DNA from 3 places in the Streptococcus nakanonensis genome. Region 3 is predicted to be linked to each of the others. Evidence: predicted binding sites of a transcription regulator. Region 3 holds the regulator's gene; each other region holds the start of a gene.
The links. The regulator Rex, encoded in region 3, represses fermentation and respiration genes when NADH is low (regulators of the CRP and FNR family bind a similar motif). The targets are predictions, from matches to a motif close to TTGTGAANTANTTCACAA.
Positions count from the first base shown of each region.

Region 1: the regulator Rex is predicted to act here: its motif matches at 1,303-1,320, upstream of adhP (alcohol dehydrogenase AdhP).
Region 2: the regulator Rex is predicted to act here: its motif matches at 5,339-5,356, upstream of adhE (bifunctional acetaldehyde-CoA/alcohol dehydrogenase).

Region 1 is NZ_AP027139.1:1,835,535-1,842,445, forward strand. It holds gene AC6I9F_RS08705 (Cof-type HAD-IIB family hydrolase) at 62-874, shown strand; gene AC6I9F_RS08710 (hypothetical protein) at 891-1,049, shown strand; gene adhP (alcohol dehydrogenase AdhP) at 1,417-2,436, shown strand; gene AC6I9F_RS08720 (PTS sugar transporter subunit IIB) at 2,671-3,660, shown strand; gene AC6I9F_RS08725 (PTS mannose/fructose/sorbose transporter subunit IIC) at 3,686-4,489, shown strand; gene AC6I9F_RS08730 (PTS system mannose/fructose/sorbose family transporter subunit IID) at 4,513-5,424, shown strand; gene pepC (aminopeptidase C) at 5,676-6,911, opposite strand, start outside.
Region 2 is NZ_AP027139.1:228,191-235,101, reverse strand. It holds gene AC6I9F_RS01260 (ABC transporter permease) at 1-629, opposite strand, end outside; gene AC6I9F_RS01255 (ABC transporter ATP-binding protein) at 598-1,281, opposite strand; gene AC6I9F_RS01250 (helix-turn-helix domain-containing protein) at 1,610-2,530, opposite strand; gene adhE (bifunctional acetaldehyde-CoA/alcohol dehydrogenase) at 2,654-5,305, opposite strand; gene AC6I9F_RS01240 (hypothetical protein) at 5,605-6,015, opposite strand; gene AC6I9F_RS01235 (low molecular weight protein-tyrosine-phosphatase) at 6,002-6,445, opposite strand; gene yajC (preprotein translocase subunit YajC) at 6,492-6,791, opposite strand; gene tkt (transketolase) at 6,908-6,911, opposite strand, start outside.
Region 3 is NZ_AP027139.1:1,157,061-1,163,971, forward strand. It holds gene AC6I9F_RS05570 (ribose-phosphate diphosphokinase) at 1-21, shown strand, start outside; gene AC6I9F_RS05575 (cysteine desulfurase family protein) at 31-1,146, shown strand; gene AC6I9F_RS05580 (DUF1831 domain-containing protein) at 1,151-1,498, shown strand; gene AC6I9F_RS05585 (DUF4649 family protein) at 1,506-1,721, shown strand; gene AC6I9F_RS05590 (redox-sensing transcriptional repressor Rex) at 1,804-2,445, shown strand; gene AC6I9F_RS05595 (gamma-glutamyl-gamma-aminobutyrate hydrolase family protein) at 2,463-3,152, shown strand; gene radC (RadC family protein) at 3,149-3,829, opposite strand; gene pcrA (DNA helicase PcrA) at 3,872-6,163, opposite strand; gene AC6I9F_RS05610 (ISL3 family transposase) at 6,686-6,911, shown strand, end outside.

The sequences.
Region 1 (6,911 bases), 680 kb from region 3:
TCTCTCTGCTTTTTGTTATAATAGAAGACATCTTATCTGGAAAGAGACTAGAAAGGTTTATATGACGAAGAAAATTATTGCAGTTGACCTGGATGGAACCCTGCTCAACTCGGACAGTCAGATTTCTGACTTTACCAAAGAAACTATTAAAAAAGTTGCTGAAAAAGGCCATCAGGTTATTATTACGACGGGTCGCCCTTACCGCATGTCAAAAGATTTTTACCGTGAACTAGGCTTAGACACTCCTATGATTAATTTCAACGGCTCCCTTACTCATTTACCAGACCAAGTTTGGGACTTTGAAAAGTGTTTGACGGTAGACAAAAAATATCTGCTGGATATGGTTCAACGTTCAGAGGACATTCAAGCCGATTTTATCGCTGGAGAATATCGGAAAAAATTCTACATTACAAACCCTAATGAAGAAATTGCCAGTCCTAAACTATTTGGTGTAGAAGCTTTCCAGCCTGAAGATCAATTTAAGCCTGAGTTGGTAACCAAGGATCCTAACTGTATCCTCTTGCAGACCAGAGTCAGTGACAAATATGCCTTGGCAAAAGAAATGAACGCCTTCTACCAGCATCAACTGTCTATCAATACCTGGGGAGGTCCGCTCAATATCCTTGAGTGTACCCCAAAAGGTGTCAATAAGGCCTTTGCTTTGGACTACTTGCTCAAGGTAATGAACCGCGATAAAAAGGATTTGATTGCCTTTGGAGATGAACACAATGATACCGAAATGCTAGCTTTTGCTGGAAAGGGCTATGCCATGAAAAATGCCAATCCAGACTTGCTCCCCTATGCAGATGAGCAAATCGCCCTAACCAATGACCAAGATGGGGTTGCTAAAACCCTGCAAGACTTATTCTTATAACCTATACTGATACTCAATGAAAATCAAAGAACAAACTAGGAAGCTAGCTGTAGGTTGCTCAAAGCACTGCTTTGAGATTGTATATGAAACTGACGAAGTCAGCTCAAAACACTGTTTTGAGGTTGTAGATGAAACTGACGAAGTCAGTAACCATATATACGGTAGGCGAAGCTGACGTGGTTTGAAGAGATTTTCGAAGAGTATGAGTCTGGGACAAAAGTCTAACCTTAAATATAAAAAGCGAACAAAACAGAATTCTGTTTTGTTCGCTTTTTTGTCTAATCTATCGATTTTAAAAACTTATAATAAAGAATTCCTAAAATCAAAATCTTTTTGTCCCAGACTCTTTGTGCTCTTTTCACAGTCTCATCAACCAGTTAATCGATTGTTCTACTTTTTGCCTCCAAAACCTTGGAAAAGGCTTTCTTTTGTGATATACTTCACATATAAATACAAGAGAGCTCGTCACACTCGACTCTGTTGACACAAAATCAATCCAGTCCCGTTGTCCCTGTTCTCGGTCAATATAAAGGAGGATAGCTATGAAAGCTGTTGTTGTAAATCCAGAAAGCACTGGTGTTGCTGTTGAAGAAAAAGTACTCCGCCCACTTGAAACTGGGGAAGCACTTGTAGAAATTGAATACTGCGGTGTTTGCCACACCGATCTCCACGTTGCTCATGGTGACTTTGGTCAAGTACCAGGACGTGTTCTTGGCCACGAAGGTGTTGGTATCGTTAAAGAAATTGCCCCAGATGTGAAAAGCCTTAAAGTCGGTGACCGCGTCAGCGTTGCTTGGTTCTTTGAAGGATGTGGCACTTGCGAATACTGTACAACTGGCCGTGAAACTCTTTGCCGTACAGTAAAAAATGCTGGCTACTCAGTAGATGGTGGTATGGCTGAACAATGTATCGTAACTGCTGACTATGCTGTCAAAGTTCCTGACGGACTTGATCCAGCCCAAGCTTCTTCTATCACATGTGCTGGTGTAACAACCTATAAAGCTATAAAAGAAGCAAAAGTTGAACCAGGTCAATGGGTTGTCCTTTACGGTGCAGGTGGACTTGGTAACCTCGCTGTTCAATACGCTAAAAAAGTATTCAATGCTCATGTTATCGCAGTCGATATCAACAACGACAAACTTGCCCTTGCAAAAGAAGTAGGTGCTGATGTCGTTATTAACGGCCTCGAAGTTGATGATGTACCAGGACTCATCAAGGAAAAAACTGATGGAGGAGCTCATTCAGCTGTCGTAACTGCTGTGTCTAAAGTTGCCTTCAACCAGGCTGTTGACTCAGTTCGTGCCGGTGGTCGCGTCGTCGCTGTTGGTCTTCCTTCTGAAATGATGGAACTCAGCATCGTGAAAACAGTTTTAGATGGAATCCAAGTCATCGGTTCTCTTGTCGGAACTCGTAAAGACTTGGAAGAAGCCTTCCAATTCGGTGCAGAAGGTTTAGTAGTTCCAGTTGTTCAAAAACGTCCAATAGAAGATGCCGTAGCCATTTTCGACGAAATGGAAAAAGGTCAAATCCAAGGACGTATGGTACTCGACTTCACCCACTAATCTATTAGAAACCTATTTTAAAAGTTGGAAACTTTTTCCAACTTTTTTATATTAAATTTTTAAATAAGGATTCAAAAAAACTTCTCTAAAACTCAATATATCAATATTTTCAAATGTAGTTTTTTTAATTATTTTATTATAAATAGTTGATTTTTAGATGAAAACGGTTTATACTTAAAAAGTCTTAAAGTTTTCTTAAACGAAAACTAAAACAAAAAAGGAGGAATGACAATAATGAGTATCGGAATCATTATTGCGAGCCACGGCGAATTTGCTGCGGGTATTCATCAGTCAGGATCTATGATCTTTGGTGAACAAGAAAAGGTTCAAGTTGTAACCTTTATGCCAAATGAAGGCCCTGATGATCTATACGCTAAGTTTAATAACGCTGTTGCTGCATTTGACGCAGAAGATGAGGTTCTAGTTTTGGCTGACCTTTGGAGTGGATCTCCATTTAACCAAGCTAGTCGCGTGATGGGAGAAAATCCTGAGCGTAAGTTTGCCATCATCACAGGACTTAATTTACCGATGTTGATTCAAGCCTATACAGAGCGCCTCATGGATGCTGCTGCAGGTGTAGAAAAAGTCGCTGCGAATATCATCAAAGAAGCCAAAGATGGCATCAAAGCTCTTCCAGAAGAGCTCAACCCAGTTGAGGAAGTAGCAAGCGCTGCAGCTGCTCCAGTTGCCCAAGCTGCTATTCCAGAAGGAACTATCATCGGAGACGGTAAACTCAAAATCAACCTTGCACGTCTAGACACTCGTTTACTTCACGGTCAGGTTGCAACTGCTTGGACTCCAGATTCAAAAGCAGACCGTATCATCGTTGCTTCAGATAACGTAGCTAAAGACGAATTACGTAAAGAATTGATTAAACAAGCAGCTCCAGGTAATGTCAAAGCTAACGTGGTTCCAATTCAAAAATTGATTGAGGTTTCAAAAGACCCACGTTTTGGAGAAACACATGCCCTTATCTTGTTTGAAACACCTCAAGATGCCCTTCGTGCCATCGAAGGAGGCGTGCCAATCAAGACTCTTAACGTTGGTTCTATGGCTCACTCAACAGGTAAAACAATGGTCAACAACGTTTTGTCTATGGACAAAGAAGACGTTGCTACATTTGAAAAAATGCGTGACCTGGGTGTTGAATTTGATGTCCGTAAAGTACCAAACGACACAAAAAAAGATTTGTTTGACTTGATCAATAAAGCAAACGTACAATAATCGATTTTATGAAAGGATTTTAAAGATGTCTATTATTTCTATGGTTTTAGTAGTCGTTGTAGCCTTCCTAGCAGGTCTTGAAGGTATCCTCGACCAGTTCCAATTCCATCAACCACTTGTAGCCTGTACTCTTATTGGGCTTGTAACAGGTCACTTAGAAGCAGGTATTATCCTTGGTGGTTCTCTTCAAATGATCGCCCTTGGTTGGGCTAACATCGGAGCTGCCGTAGCTCCTGACGCTGCTCTTGCTTCTGTTGCTGCTGCCATTATCATGGTTCTTGGTGGCGACTTTACCAAGACAGGTATCGGTGTTGCCCAAGCGGTTGCTATCCCTCTTGCAGTTGCTGGTCTATTCTTGACTATGATTGTCCGTACACTCTCTGTCGGATTGGTTCACACTGCTGATGCTTCTGCTAAAAAAGGTGACTTCAAAGCAGTTGAACGTGCTCACTTTGTCGCACTTCTTCTTCAAGGTCTTCGTATTGCAGTCCCTGCAGCACTCCTTCTAATGGTACCAACTGAAACCGTACAAAGTATCCTTAGCGCTATGCCAGACTGGCTCAAAGACGGTATGGCTATCGGTGGTGGTATGGTCGTTGCCGTTGGTTACGCTATGGTTATCAACATGATGGCAACTCGTGAAGTATGGCCATTCTTCGCTATTGGTTTCGTGCTTGCTGCCGTGTCAGATATTACTCTAATCGGATTTGGTGCTATCGGTGTTGCTATCGCTCTTATCTACCTTCACCTTTCTAAAACTGGTGGAAATGGTGGCGGAGGAGCCGCGACTTCTAACGACCCAATCGGCGATATCCTAGAAGACTACTAAGATAAGAAAGGACTGAAAACATCATGACTGAAAAACTTCAATTAACTAAATCAGATCGTAAAAAAGTTTGGTGGCGTTCGACTTTCTTACAAGGTTCTTGGAACTATGAACGTATGCAAAACTTGGGTTGGGCTTACTCATTAATTCCAGCTCTTAAAAAACTCTACACTAAAAAAGAAGATCAAATCGCTGCTCTTGAACGCCATCTTGAATTCTTCAACACTCACCCATACGTAGCCGCTCCAATCATGGGGGTTACTCTTGCACTTGAAGAAGAACGTGCTAACGGTGTTGAAATTGATGACGCTGCTATCCAAGGGGTTAAAATCGGTATGATGGGACCTCTTGCTGGTATCGGTGACCCAGTATTCTGGTTTACAGTACGCCCAATCCTTGGATCACTCGGTGCTTCACTTGCCCTTACTGGCAATATCTTGGGACCACTCCTCTTCTTCGTTGCATGGAACTTGATTCGTATGTCATTCTTGTGGTATGTTCAAGAGATTGGATACAAGGCTGGATCAGAAATCACTAAAGATATGTCTGGCGGTATCCTTCAAGACATCACTAAAGGAGCTTCTATCCTTGGTATGTTCATTCTTGCTGTCCTTGTTCAACGTTGGGTAAATATTAAATTTGCTTTCGATGTTGCCAAAGTTCAACTAGATGAAAAGGCTTATATCCATTGGGATAAATTGCCAGAAGGATCTAAAGGTATCCAAGAAGCATTCGCACAAGTAGGACAAGGATTGTCTCAAACACCTGAAAAAGTTACTACTTTCCAACAAAACTTGGATATGTTGATTCCTGGACTATCAGGACTACTCCTTACTTTCCTTTGCATGTACTTGCTTAAGAAAAAAGTATCTCCAATCACTATCATCCTTGCCCTCTTCGCAGTGGGTATTGTGGCACATGTTCTTCACATCATGTAATCAAGCAACTTAAAAGGAACCAGGTTCTAAAATCTGATTCCTTTTTTCTATGCTTTTATACTCAATGAAAATCAAAGAGCAAACTAGAAAGCTAGCCGCAGGTTGCTCAAAGCACTGCTTTGAGGTTGTAGATAGAACTGACGAAGTCAGCTCAAAGCACTGCCTTGAGGTTGTAGATGAAACTGACGAAGTCAGTGACCATACCTACGGCAAGGCGAAGCTGACATGGTTTGAAGAGATTTTCGAAGATATTATTCAGCCAAGGCACCCATTGGATCCCATGGTGCTAACACGATTGGTTCTGCTTCATAAGCAACTTGTTCTTCTGCTGTCAGCAATTCTTTGCGAACAACGATTTGGTAAGTGTATTCGTCCATCCAAGCGTCTGAGGCAACAAAGTAACCATCTGTACCAACCTTGTCTCCCCATGAGTTTTCAACCTTCCACTTGGTTGACTTGCCATTTTCATCCAAGTCAACACCTGTCAAGACCATAGCGTGGGTCATTAAGCTTTCGCTGTAGTCCAAACGTCCAGCCTTGTCTTGAGTGAGTTTAATGTCCATGCTTGATTCAAAGTCATAAACATCTGTCGCAAGAATTCCAGCTTTGCGGTTGCTGAGCTGACCGACATCTGAACCAAACCAAACAGTCTCACCTGCTTGCATTTGAGCAATTGCCAACTCTTTCAAGCGCTCCATAGGAACGTTGATATAACGAACCGCACGGCTACCAACCACATTTCCTAACATCTCAACTGTATAAGATTTGCCGTAAGGCTTGTCAGCAGTTGGTGCGTTGATAACAGAAACATAGTCTTCTAGCGGAAGATTGACATATTTCTTGTAAAATTCTTGTGGTGTGATACATTTTTCGCTTTGGTAGTTGTTATCCTTATCGCGATAAGCAAAGTCAAATTTACGTGGTGGAAGTCCTAAAGACATAGCAAGAAAGTTAAAGATTTCTTGCAAGAGGTCTTCTTTCTTAGCTTGAACAGTCGCTTGATCAGCACCTGAAGCTAATAGATCACGCAAAATTTGAGCATCTTGGCGAAGCAATTTGTTAAGAATTGCATTTAGCTCACGGCTGCTACTAGATGAAACAGACTCAGGGTAAACTGACTTAGGCACGACACCGTATTTCTCAAAGAGAGAAACGACCATATCCCATTGACCGCCATCTTGTTGTGGTGTTTGAAGTAGGAAGCTAACCTTACGGCTCGTCAAGCCTTGGTCTGCAGTCTCAATGACTTGCTCCAAGAACCAGTTTGATTTCTCATACTTGTCCCAGAAGAATGTGTGGGCCTGTGATAACTCAAAATTTTCCAGTTTGTATTGTGAGATGAGCTTGTGGCGGAAGGTGTTGAGAGCTGCAAACATCCAGCAACGACCAGATGCTTTCTGGTTAGTAACCTTGTCCTTGGTCAAATCCAATGAGAAAACAGGTGTGTTGTCTACATGGCTTTGGCGACGTTCTAAGGCTGCAAAAAT
Region 2 (6,911 bases), 930 kb from region 3:
GCTTCAGCATCATTTTCTACAATGCTGGCTGAGACTGATTTGCCAATAATATCACTAGCTGTCAGATTTTTTCCTGTCTGTTCATTCCAATTTTTTAGTAAACTGCTTGGAATCGTCAATCCCTGTTCATTTGAATCAGTATAGAGGGAACCGGCTAATACTTTGTCCGCCTCATTACTACTAACAGAGATACTTGTATCCTCATAGAGACTCACCACTTGAGCATAAGAAGGCATCGTTTGACTCAGATCCATTTCTTGACCATCTATAGTAATATTTGACATGATCATCCCAAAAGGACTCTCCAAATATTTAATAGTTTCTTTGCCAACTGTATCCGTGATATAGTTCTTATCATCTTGGTTCAAAAAGCCTCGTCCAACATTTTTTGTGTTTAAAGCAATCTGAACTTGAGAAGGGATTTGACCTCCATTCGTATTTTCATCAATCATCGAAATCAATGCATTTCCCAAGCCGAAAGAAATTAAGACTCCTACAAAACCGATTGAAGTTGCTAGCGCAATCAATAGGTTACGCCACTTTCTTTCCATAAAGTTATTTAAAGAAAGCTTGAATTTATTTTTCAATGATAATCCTTTATTTTTTGACTTCTTCAACGACTTCACCATCCTTCATTTTGATAATCACATCTGCATATTCGGCAACCTCTGGATTATGGGTTACAATCAGTACTGTTTTCCCTGTTTGGGCTAATTTTTTAAATACTTCCAATACCATTTCTTGGGATTGAGAATCCAGCGAACCCGTTGGCTCATCTGCTACAATCATATCTGGCTGATTTACCAGTGCACGCGCGATTGCTACGCGTTGCTTTTGCCCGCCAGAAAGCTGTTTAACATTTTTAGCTACAAAAGGCTCCATGCCTAAGTTACTTAATTGCTCCTTTGCAATCATTGTCATCTCCCTGTCAGATAAATCTTTGACATAGAGAGGTAATTTGACATTGTCCAAGACAGACTGATGAGGAATGAGGTTAAAGTTTTGAAACACAAATCCAATCTTATCTTTACGAAATTGAGTTAGTTCAATCTCTGATAAGTCACGGAGGGATTCCCCTTTAAACTCTAAATCTCCTTCATATTGTCTATCTAAACCACTGATGATGTTTAGTAGACTGGTTTTGCCACAGCCTGACGGACCATAAATCGCTGTAATTTTACCTTTTGCAATCTGCAGGTTTATATTTCTTAGAGCCTGCTCTTGATGTTTACCGTCCAAAGTGTAAAACTTTGAAATATTTTTAATGGATAAAATGGACATTCTTTCCCCCTTATTTAAAACTGTTATCGTCATACATCATAGTCATACATCATAATTATAGAAAAGCCTTCAAGCGACATCAGCACTGATTGCCACTATGAACCTACTGCTTAGAATTTTTTCTCTATTGCCTAGTTTGCTTCTGGATGTATATCAAGTAATACTCTTCGAAAATCTCTTCAAACCACGTCAACGTCGCCTTGCCGTACTCAAGTACAGCCTGCGGCTAGTTTCCTAATTTGCTCTTTGATTTTCATTGAGTATAAAATTCATTGTAACAAAAAAGCGACATTTCCCCAATGACAGAAATGTCACTCCTATAAATCATTTAATAATACCTTTCTAAGTCTTCGCTCCATTCCTTATCTAAACTAACGAGTAACTTCTCATTACCAAACATCCTCGCCATCATTTTTGCTTCTTCATACTTTTGTTTGGCTGTATCATAATCGGTATGAATATAATATTTCCACTCCACCATCAAGACAATCGGTTGCTTTTGGAAATCTCGTGTTTTTTGTCCTATTTTATTTAAGGTCTCGACTGCCCTCTTAAAATAATGAAACAGCCCCATAATTTCTATACAAGCTAAAGAAGCTAACAAGGAATCTCTAAGTAAGTCCAAACAATCGAACTCTATCTTATCAACCTGAGAACTTAGTTTGTCATGAAAACAAAGAATGGTTTCATGCTCAGATTCTTTTATCTCGCCCACATTTAAACCATCCATTAACTGACAGTTGAAATACAGTCTCAGTTTCAACAAGTCCTCGGCTTTATATACATCTCTGGATAGTAAATCTTGAAGACCGTCTTCAATCACACCACTTCCGTATAAGGAATTACTAGTCGCTCTCACTGCATCTATAGCTTGAAGACAATCCACTAGCACTTTCTCATCACGGGGCAGGTCATCATAAAAACACTCAAAAATCTCATCAAAATATTCTTCCTTTTGTTCCTGCAACTCCTCGTCTCCATAGTCAGGATGATGTAAAAGAAAGTACTTTAATTCTTGGTAACGCTTGGGTAATTCCTTATAATCTGGCATCAAGACGTAGGACGGAATTTCTAATCGTTCTGCAATATATTCTAGTGTTTTTATCGTCGGGCGAAATTCTCCTTTTTCAATCCGCACCAACTGACGCACTGATAATTCAGACTCATCCCCGCAAAAAACTGGACGACTAAGTCCTTTCTCCTCTCTTAAAAGTCGCACTTTATCCCCTAACTCATTTATCTTGTTCATTTGCCCCTCGCATGATTATTAAAGATTTGATTTTCAAATAAATATATGCGATGATTATACCATTTTTCAAATAGAATTACAAAAAAAGAGACAGGATTTCTCCTGCCTCTAGGCTGATAACAATTATTTACGGCGTCCTGGTCTTTCTTTGTAGCCATAGTAAGAATCTTCGATGATTTCTTGCATATGGTCAACCATTGGAAGACGTGGGTTAGCTGGCGAACATTGATCTTCATAAGCAAGGAAGGCCAATTCACGAGAATGTTCTTTCCATTCTTTTTCATCAATTCCTTGTGCTTTGAAGTTCATTTGGATACCTACGCGCTCACCAAGTTCGTAAACAGCTTTTGCATAAGATTCCACACCTTCTTCTGGAGTAGAAGCTGGAAGGCCAAGCATGCGTGCGATATCTTGGTATTTTTCATCTGCACGGTAGTAGTTATACTTAGGCCATGTTGCTGTCTTAGCTGGACGTGTACCGTTGTAGCGGATGACGTATGGAAGCAAGATTGCATTTGTACGACCGTGGATTGTGTGGAATTGGGCACCAATCTTATGGGCCATTGAGTGAGAAATACCTAGGAAGGCATTTGCAAAGGCCATACCAGCGATTGTTGAAGCGTTATGCATTTTCTCACGTGAGTGGAAGTCTGCATTCTTAACTGAGCTTTCGAGATTTTCAAAGACCAATTTAATGGCTTGAAGTGCTAAACCATCAGTGTAGTCACTAGCCATTTGTGATACGTATGCTTCTGTCGCGTGAGTCAATACGTCCATACCAGTATCAGCAGCAACAAATCCTGGAACTGTCAATACCAAAGCAGGATCTACGATTGCCACAGTTGGTGTCAATGAGTAGTCAGCGATTGGGTATTTACGGTTGTTTGCTTTATCAGAGATAACGGCAAATGGTGTTACTTCAGACCCTGTACCAGATGTAGTTGGAATCGCGATGAATTTAGTCTTCTTACCAAGCAATGGGAATTTGAAGGCACGTTTACGGATATCCATGAATTTTTGAACAAGGTCACGGAAGTCCACTTCTGGTTGTTCGTAGAAGAGCCACATTACTTTAGCAGCATCCATTGGAGATCCACCACCAAGAGCGATGATTGTATCTGGTTTGAAGGCACGCATAATCTCAGTACCACGGTTTACAGTTGTGATATCTGGATCTGGTTCTACATCAGCAAAGATTTGGTAAACAACCTTATTGCGACGAAGGTCAAGTTGTTCGATGATACGATCAAGGAAACCAAGCTCTACCATGGCATGGTCAGTAACGATCATGACACGTTCAACGTCACGACATTTTTGAAGGTATTGAATTGAATCACGTTCAAAGTATGTTTTTGAAGGAAGTTTCATCCATTGCATGTTATTTCTCCGTCTTCCGACTTTTTTGATGTTCAAGAGGTTAATGGCACTAACGTTATCCCCAACTGAGTTGCGTCCGTAAGAACCACATCCAAGTGTCAATGATGGCAAGAAGGCATTGTAAACGTCCCCGATACCACCGAAAGTAGAAGGTGAGTTACAGATAACACGAATAGCTTTAACAGCTTTACCAAATTCTTTAGTCAATTCTTCGTCAGCTGTGTGGATGGCTGCTGAGTGCCCAAGACCGTTAAATTCAACCATTTGACGAGCCTTAGTAATACCATCTTCACGGCTTTCAGATTTCAAAACTGCGATAACTGGTGACAATTTTTCACGAGTCAATGGCTCATTTTCACCAACTTCTTTACATTCAGCAGCAAGAATGTTTGTTCCTTCTGGAACTGTAAATCCTGCTTGCTCTGCAATCCAAGTTGCTGGTTTACCAACGATGTCAGCGTTCAATTTCGCGCCAGCACAGTTTTTGCTGTTTGCTTTCACGCCGAAGCAGAACTCTTCAAGAAGAGTTTTTTCTTTTTTGTTTACAAAGTAAGTGTGGTAAGATTTGAACTCTGCTACAAATTCATCGTAAATTTCTTTATCAATGATAACTGCTTGTTCAGATGCACAGACCATACCGTTATCAAATGATTTAGACATGACGATATCGTGTGCTGCTTGACGGATGTTTGCTGATTTTTCAACATAAGCTGGAACGTTACCAGCACCTACCCCAAGAGCTGGTTTACCACATGAGTAAGCCGCCTTAACCATGGCATTACCACCTGTTGCAAGGATTGTCGCAACACCTTCGTGGTTCATAAGGGCACTTGTTGCTTCCATAGATGGTTGAGTAATCCATTGCACACAGTTTTCAGGAGCACCAGCTGCGATAGCTGCATCGCGGACGATACGAGCTGCATGAGCAGATGATTCTTGTGCTGATGGATGGAAGGCAAAGACGATTGGGTTACGTGTCTTCAATGAAATCAATGATTTGAAGATTGCTGTTGATGTTGGGTTTGTTGTAGGAGTGATACCACAAACAACACCAACTGGTTCAGCGATAAGAGTCAAACCTGTTACATCGTCTTCTTCGATAATGCCAACTGTCTTAGTGTGGCGCATGTTGTTTACTACGTGTTCACAAGCAAACAAGTTCTTAGTTGCTTTATCTTCAAATACACCACGTCCTGTTTCTTCATAGGCATGTAAAGCCAATTCCCCGTGGGCATCCAAAGCTGCCACTGACGCTTTAGCTACGATGTAGTCAACCTGCTCTTGATCCAACTTACGCATTTCTTCAAGGGCTACGAGAGCTTTTTGCACCAATCCATCGACATGCTTTTCAGCAGCGAGTTTCTTTTCCTCTGGTGTCACAGTTTTTTTATCAGCCATATTTTCCTCCATAGCTTTCAAGGATTCAATCCTTTGTTAATTTTTTCACAAGTTTATTATAACGCATTATTTCAACTTTGTAAACAGTTTCATAAACATTTCACAAAGAATTTTTAGTTTCTTGTGAATTTTTTATCATTTTCCTTTCTTATCAGGTTTTATCTTTGAAGTTTGTGAAATTTATTTCAAATATTTTTTTATTTCACAAACTCATTTGGAAGAGAATCTTGGAAAGAAAGGGATTTGCAGGTAAGCGCTTACTTAAACATTCTAACAATACCTCCTTTGATAAGGAGGCTTTATTTTTGTTGAAAGACGCCTTGTTTAAAAGTCCCTTCATAAACAACTTCTTGTTCTGTTGTTAGTTTCCCTTTTCCTTCAGCCTGACCATTTACAAAATCACCTTCGTAGGTCCAGCCTTCTTTAGATTGAAAGGTACCTTTTCCGTTGAAGGCTCCATTGTTGAAACCACCTGTATATTGGTCTCCATTTTGGAAGGTAATGGTTCCTTTGCCATTCATTTTACCACGGACAAGACTGCCATCATAAACAATCGTTCCATTATCGAGTTTTAAGACACCTTTTCCGGGAATATTTAGAAAAAAGACGAGTACAGCACAGAAAACAATGGCAACTACTGCTAAAAGCTCGAGACGTGGACGAGTCAGATACACTCGATACTTTTCGTAAAAATTCTTAAGATTTTCCACCTTCACTCTCCTTTTCTAAACGTTCTAACCATGCTTGACAACCCTCCTGAACACGCTGATAGGTTTCCTCAAAATCTCCTGTATACCAAGGGTCTGGAACACTTTCAGATGCAAATGAGTAAATCTTATCTTGACAGTCTGCTGGACACATCTGACGTAAGTCAGAAACATTTGAAGCATCCATGCCGATAATATAATCAAAGGCTTCAAAATCTTCCTTGCTAATCTGAAGCGATGTCTTATTTTTGTCATAAGGAATCTCATACTGTTGAAAAATTCCCTGAGTCCTCTTATGAATCGGATTGCCATGTTCCCAAGAAGAAGTTGCTCGACTTTGGATTTCATAATTATCTGTCATTGATTTCATAACAAACTCGGCCATAGGACTACGGCAAATATTTCCCAGACAGACAAAGACTAATTTTTTCATCCCATTTCCTTTCTTTTATAGAAAAACGGGAGTTCATGATCCCGTCTTATTTTTCAATTGCGCCTTCTAGTGAAGCTGTTTCTTTCAGCGGTAATACTGTCTTGATAGCAGCTAATTCAAAAGTCAAGTAAACTCCATCTACGTCAAGAACAATTGTTCCCTTCTCCGTATCTACTTCATCGACTGTTCCATAAAGTCCACCGATTGTAATCACTTCATAGCCTTTTTGTAGTTTATTCAAGCTTTCCATACGCTTTTGTGCTTGTTTCTTTTGAGAGCGTTGCGTAAAGAACATCAAGCCCACCATAAGGGCTAGCATGATTAAAAATGTATAATTTGGATTCATTGTCTTCTCCTTTGTCTTTTACATAGGACTACTATATCAAATTTCAGCTACTTTTACAAGATTGTACCTTGCTTTTCTAGTAAGAAAAACCAGAGCTAGCGCCCTGATTTTTAAAATTAT
Region 3 (6,911 bases):
GCCTACAACAAAAAGAAATAAGGTGATCCTTTGATTTATTTGGACAATGCTGCGACGACTCCTATGTCAGCAGTTGCTATTTCAGCTATGACCAAGGTTATGCAAGAAACCCATGGAAACCCTTCTAGTATTCATGGGCATGGCCGTCAAGCTGGCAAACTCTTGCGAGAAGCCCGTCAGGAACTAGCTCAGTTACTGGGGACAAAACCTCAACATATCTTTTTCACTTCTGGTGGGACTGAGGGCAACAATACTGCTATCATTGGCTACTGCCTTCGTCACCAAGAACGAGGAAAACATATTATCACAACTGCCATCGAGCACCATGCTGTCCTTGAAACCATTGATTACTTGGTTCAACACTTTGGGTTTGAAGCAACCATTATCCAGCCAGAAAATCAAGAAATCACCGCTCAGCAAATTCAAGAGGCCTTACGTGACGATACGATTTTGGTTTCTACCATGTTTGCCAATAATGAGACTGGAAACCTACTGCCCATTGCTGAAATTGGCCAAATACTCAAGCAACACCCAGCCGCCTATCATGTCGATGCAGTTCAGGCTATTGGTAAAATCCCTATACACCCAGAAAAATTGGGCATTGATTTTCTCACTGCTTCTGCCCACAAGTTCCATGGTCCTAAGGGAATCGGCTTTCTCTACGCATCTAGCATGGATTTTGATTCCTATCTACATGGCGGAGACCAAGAACAGAAAAAACGTGCAGGAACTGAAAATTTAGCTGCCATCGTAGGCATGGTTGCAGCCCTAAAAGAGGACCTCGAAAAGCAAGAAGAACATTTTCAACATGTACAAAATCTAGAAACTGCCTTTCTGGCAGAGCTAGAGGGCATTCAATATTACTTGAATAGAGGAGACCATCATCTCCCTTATGTTCTCAATATTGGATTTCCTGGTCAGAAAAATGACCTCTTACTCCTTCGTCTAGATTTGGCTGGAATTTCAATCTCTACTGGCTCAGCCTGCACTGCAGGTATTGTACAAGTAAGCCATGTTCTTGAAGCCATGTACGGGGCAAATTCAGAACGCTTGAAGGAATCCGTTCGTATCAGTTTGTCGCCACAAAATACCGTTGAAGACCTACAAACCCTAGCAAAAACCTTAAAAGAAATTATCGGAGGTTAGCCATATGGCATTTGAAAAAACCATTCAGTTAAAAAATTGTCATTACGACTACACTCTTAGCCCTTCTGTTAAAAAATTCACCCTCAAAGATAACACCTTTTTTGAAACAAAGATTGGTAACTACGAACTAACTCGCCTACTTGAAAAAGTGCCAAACAGCGGTGAAGGCTTCCAACTCAAAATCATCATTAACAAGGAACTTACAGGGGCTAAAATCAATATCACTGACAAGTTTGGGCTACGTCTGGTTGATATTTTCAAATCAGAAGACCACCATATTCATCAGGAAAAATTCTATTTCCTCATGGATAGCTTGGTAGAGCGTGGTGTCTTTACAAAATCAGAAAGATAAAGCCAAAATGTTTGAACTGACCTATAAGGATAACTATCATGTAGAGCGTACTCTCAAGTACGAAGATTATGAGGAACTCATGCTGGCTTTGTCAGGATGTGTGACCCTACCAGATACACTTTATGTGACTTCTCTGACTTTTAAGGACCAGAAAGTTTATCAGGGCCTGGTCGGAGACCTCTACCGTTTTCTATCACATGCAGATTTTTTACATCAAAACTAAGATTTTTCTTAGTTTTTTCTTGTTTTTGTTGATTTTTTCACAATGTTTCTATAAAATAGAAGAATAGAAAGGTTGTGATTTTGTGAAAGATAAACAGTCTGCTATTCCAAAAGCTACAGCAAAAAGACTCTCCCTATACTATCGAATTTTTAAGAGATTTCATGCAGAAAAGATTGAACGTGCCAACTCTAAACAAATTGCAGAGGCTATCGGTATTGATTCAGCGACCGTACGTCGTGATTTTTCCTATTTTGGTGAACTTGGTCGTCGTGGTTTTGGCTATGATGTCAAAAAACTAATGACATTTTTTGCCGATTTGCTCAATGATAACTCTATTACCAATGTCATGCTGGTTGGTATTGGAAATATGGGCCATGCCCTTCTCCACTACCGCTTTCATGAGCGTAACAAGATGAAGATTATCATGGCCTTTGACCTAGATGACCACCCTGAAGTCGGTAGCCAAACTCCTGATGGGATTCCCATTTACGGAATTTCACAAATCAAGGATAAAATCAAGGATGCTGATGTGAAGACTGCTATCCTGACAGTTCCCAGCGTCAAGTCACAAGAGGTTGCCAATCTCTTGGTGGATGCTGGCGTGAAAGGAATTCTCAGTTTTTCACCAGTCCATCTGCATTTACCAAAGGACGTGGTCGTTCAGTATGTCGATTTGACAAGTGAACTCCAAACCCTCCTCTATTTCATGCGAAAAGAGGATTAGAAAGCGAAAATCATTTTATGAAAAAACCAGTTATAGGGATTACAGGAAACGAAAAAACTCATCCAGATGATGACATCATGATGAGCTACGCAGCAAAAGGCTTTGTTGAAGGCGTTAAAGACGCTGGAGGGATTCCCATCATCCTACCGATTGGTGATCAAGAAATGGCTAGCCACTATATCAGTATGATTGACAAGCTCATCTTGACAGGTGGGCAAAATGTTGATCCAAAATTCTATGGTGAACCAAAAACCATCGATAGCGATGACTACCACCTTCAAAGGGATATCTTTGAACTGGCCCTCATCAAGGAAGCTATTAAACAGAAAAAGCCAATTTTTTCTGTCTGCCGTGGAACTCAACTCTTTAACGTTGCCATGGGTGGAACTTTGTACCAAGATATCGAAGACCATTGGCAGGATTGTTCTGCTGAGTACACAACTCAACGCTTGGCGACAGAACCAGATACCGTTCTCCGAGAAATCTATGGAGAAATTTCCCATATTAACTCCTTCCACCATCAGAGCATTAAGGATTTAGCACCTAACTTAAAGATTGCGGCTCATGATCCTAAGGATGGCATTATTGAAGCTGTCATGAGTACGGATGATGTCTCCTTTCTCGGTGTCCAATGGCATCCAGAGTTTCTTTTTGAAAATCGTCCCAAAGATAAAAACCTCTTTGACTATATCGTTAATGAACTTTAGATTAAATCTGTCTTTTCACGATAGCTAAAATAACTGGAGTGAGAGACAATCAAATGGTCCAAGAGGACAATGCCCATCAGGTCGCAGGCTTCCTTGACAAGCTTAGTGACATGATCATCATTTCGGCTAGGGGCTACCGCTCCTGAAGGATGATTGTGAACTAAGATGAGAGAGGTCGCCATATGCTTGATAGCATAGTGAAGAATCTCTCGAGGCTCAGCGATACTACGAGTTGCAGAACCGATAAAAATGGTCTGTTGATGGATGATTTGATTTTGAGTATTGAGATAGAGCGCCACCAAGTGCTCTTGTTTTTTATGTCCCAACTCCTGTTGCATCTTCTTGGCTAACTTTTGACTGCTGAGAATACTTTCCATCTCAAGGGTCTCGTATTTGTGAATACGATGGCCCAGTTCAATCATAGCTTGCAACTCTATAGCCTTAACACGCCCGATACCAGACAGACTCTGCAATTCCTGCAGGGTCATTTTTTTCAAATCCGTTAGGCTTGAAAGGTTGTTCAAAACTTTCTGGGCAATTTCAAAGACGCTATCCTGACGTGTTCCAGTCCTAAGTAAAATAGCTAGCAACTCTTGATTACTGAGCGCTTCTACTCCTTCCTTGGCCAGTCTTTCTCTTGGCAATAGTGAATCTTCTTGGAATGAAATACTATACATAAAAATCCTCCTCACTTTATTATTCGTGAGAAGGATGGAAAATTAGATTTTTTTCTCAATTGGAGCCACACTGGCTAAAAGTTTTTTCAAACCTACTTCTGGGAAATTGATTTTCAATTCCTGAGTTGCACCACTACCTGAAACTTCCAGAACGGTTCCCTCTCCCCATTTCTTGTGGAGGGCAATATCACCAATGGACCAATTTGTCTCACTAGAAGCTGATTTTGTGCCAGCTGTAAATTGACCAAATGGAAGGCCGCTTGACTGGATAGTTTTTGGAGCCGCACCGCGTTTACGGTCTTGGAGGGCCTGCGCCAAACTCATACCTTGACCGAAGGCAAGGCCACCACTACTATATGATGCTTTAAAGCTTGTATTTGCTGGACGAGCCAGACCTTGATACTCAAGTAAGTCTGAACTGATTTCGTTAATAAAACGAGTCGGACGGTTGTAGTTGGTACGACCAAAAAGCAGGCGTGAGTTGGCATTGGTCAGATAGAGAATTTTCTCTGCACGCGTGATTCCTACATAGGCTAGACGGCGTTCTTCTTCTAGTTCATCTTGATCTTCAGCCGCACGGCTAAGCGGGAAGACATTTTCTTCCATCCCAATCAAAAAGACAACTGGAAACTCAAGACCTTTGGCAGCATGCAGGGTCATCAAGGTCACTTCTGATGTCTCCTGACTTCCTGAATCTGTATCCGCAATCAAGGCCAAGTCATTTAAGAAACGACTCAGTTTATCCAGACCAGTTTCCTCTTCTGGACCATCAGAGGTGTCATCAAAGTTTTTCGTCACAGAAAGGAACTCTTCGATATTTTCAACCCGAGCCTTACTTTCCAGAGTTGCTTGGGCATTAAGAATATCGACGTAACCCGTTTTTTCTAGAACCGCCTCAACCAACTCAGTAATGCTTAAGTGATCCAGTTGCTCTCGCAAATTCAGAATCATATTGGCAAAATTCCAGATAGACTGATCTGCCTTACCCTTGATACCTGACAACATGATGTTTGCAGAAGCATCTAGCATGGACATATCTTGCATATTCGCAAAGTCACGGATTTTCTCAACTGTACCTGGCCCAATTCCACGTTTCGGTTCGTTGATAATACGCTCAAAACTGATATTGTCACTCAAATTAGCAATGAGGTTGAGGTAAGCGATAATATCACGAATTTCCTTACGGCTGTAGAACTTGGTTCCGCCAACCATGGTATAAGGGATATTTGACTTGAGCAAGGCTTCCTCAATAGTACGGGACTGCGCATTAGTCCGATAGAGAACTGCAAAATCCTTGTGAAGGAAGTTTTGACTCCGACCAAGTTCATCGATGGTTCTGGCTACAAATACAGCCTCATCTAGCTCATCATCGGCACGATAGTAAACGATTTGCTCCCCATCAGCATTTTGGGTCCAGAGATTCTTAGGACGGCGATTTTTATTGTTTTTAATGACCTCGTTGGCCGCTTGCAGAATAGTTTTAGTTGAACGGTAATTCTCCTCCAACAAAACAACCTTGGCTTGGGGATAATCCTTTTCGAAGTCCAAGATATTCTGCATATCAGCACCACGCCAACCGTAGATAGACTGGTCCGCATCCCCAACCACACAGATGTTTTTAAAGCGCGAAGCCAAGAGTTTGACCAATTGGTACTGGGCATGGTTGGTATCTTGGTACTCATCAACGTGGATGTATTGGAATTTCTGTTGATAGTAAGTCAAAACATCAGGATTTTGATCAAAGAGACGCAAGGTCAGCATAATCAAATCATCAAAGTCAACCGACTCCGACTGACGCAGTTCTTTTTGGTAAGCCGTGTAACACTGGGCCACGATTTGCGTATACATATCGCCAGCTTGAGCAGCATAAGCCACATCATCAATCAAATCATTCTTGGCATTTGAAATGGTCCCTAAGATGCTCCGTTCATTCCATTTTTTAGGATCCAAGTTCAACTGCTTGAGAATACGTTTCATGAGCGTTCGCTGCTCCCCTGGATCGACAATAGTAAAATTACGATTGTAGCCAATATGGTCCGCATCGCGACGCAAAATACGAACACACATGGAGTGGAAGGTCGCAATCAGACAGTCCTGAGTGGCTGGATTGAGGCTATAAGCACGCTCCTTCATCTCACGCGCAGCCTTGTTGGTAAAGGTAATGGCCAAGATATTCCAAGGATTGACCAGCTTTTCATCAATCAAATAAGCGATACGGTGGGTCAAAACTCGGGTCTTTCCAGAACCAGCCCCCGCCATGATTAACAAGGGTCCTTCTGTCGTTTGCACCGCCTCAGCCTGACGGTCATTCATTCCATTTAATAATGCGTTCATCTTCTCTTCCTTACTCTTGAAGTCAATATTTCTATTATATCAGAAATAAGGAAAAATAGAAACTTTACGGGGAGTAGCAAAATATAGTGGATTGAAACTAGAATACTACACTGTAGGTTTCTAAAACACTCAACTCTTTCACTCAATTTTTTCATAAACTAGCTCAATACTTCAATATGAAAAAGGTAAATTTAAGATTGGCAATACGAACGTTAAACAGAATTCCATTTCTCTTTTTAGAATCAAAACGACAATATTGTGGAACCTCTACAGAAACAATAGATTGCGACACTAAAATATTCTCCCCTAGTTTTGCTTTACTAATAGTATATAGGAGGAGAGCCCTGAATCCTAGATCCTCTGTTATAATGTCGTTACAAACAGAGTTGAAAAAAATCGGCTCTATAATATTTGTAGTGGGTAAATCCTCTATAGATATTATGGAGCCTATTTTTGTATAGAAAAAAAGTCCCATAAGATCTATAATGAAAAGCGACCAAACAACTCATTAGAAAGATTCATATGGAACAATTACATTTTATCACAAAACTGCTCGATATCAAAGACCCTAATATCCAATTTATGGATATCATCAATAGGGATACACACAAGGAAATTATCGCTAAACTGGATTATGAGGCCCCCTCTTGTCCTGATTGCGAAAGTCAAATGAAGAAATATGACTTTCAAAAACCGTCTAAAATTCCTTACCTCGAAACGACTGGTATGCCTACTAGAATACTTCTTA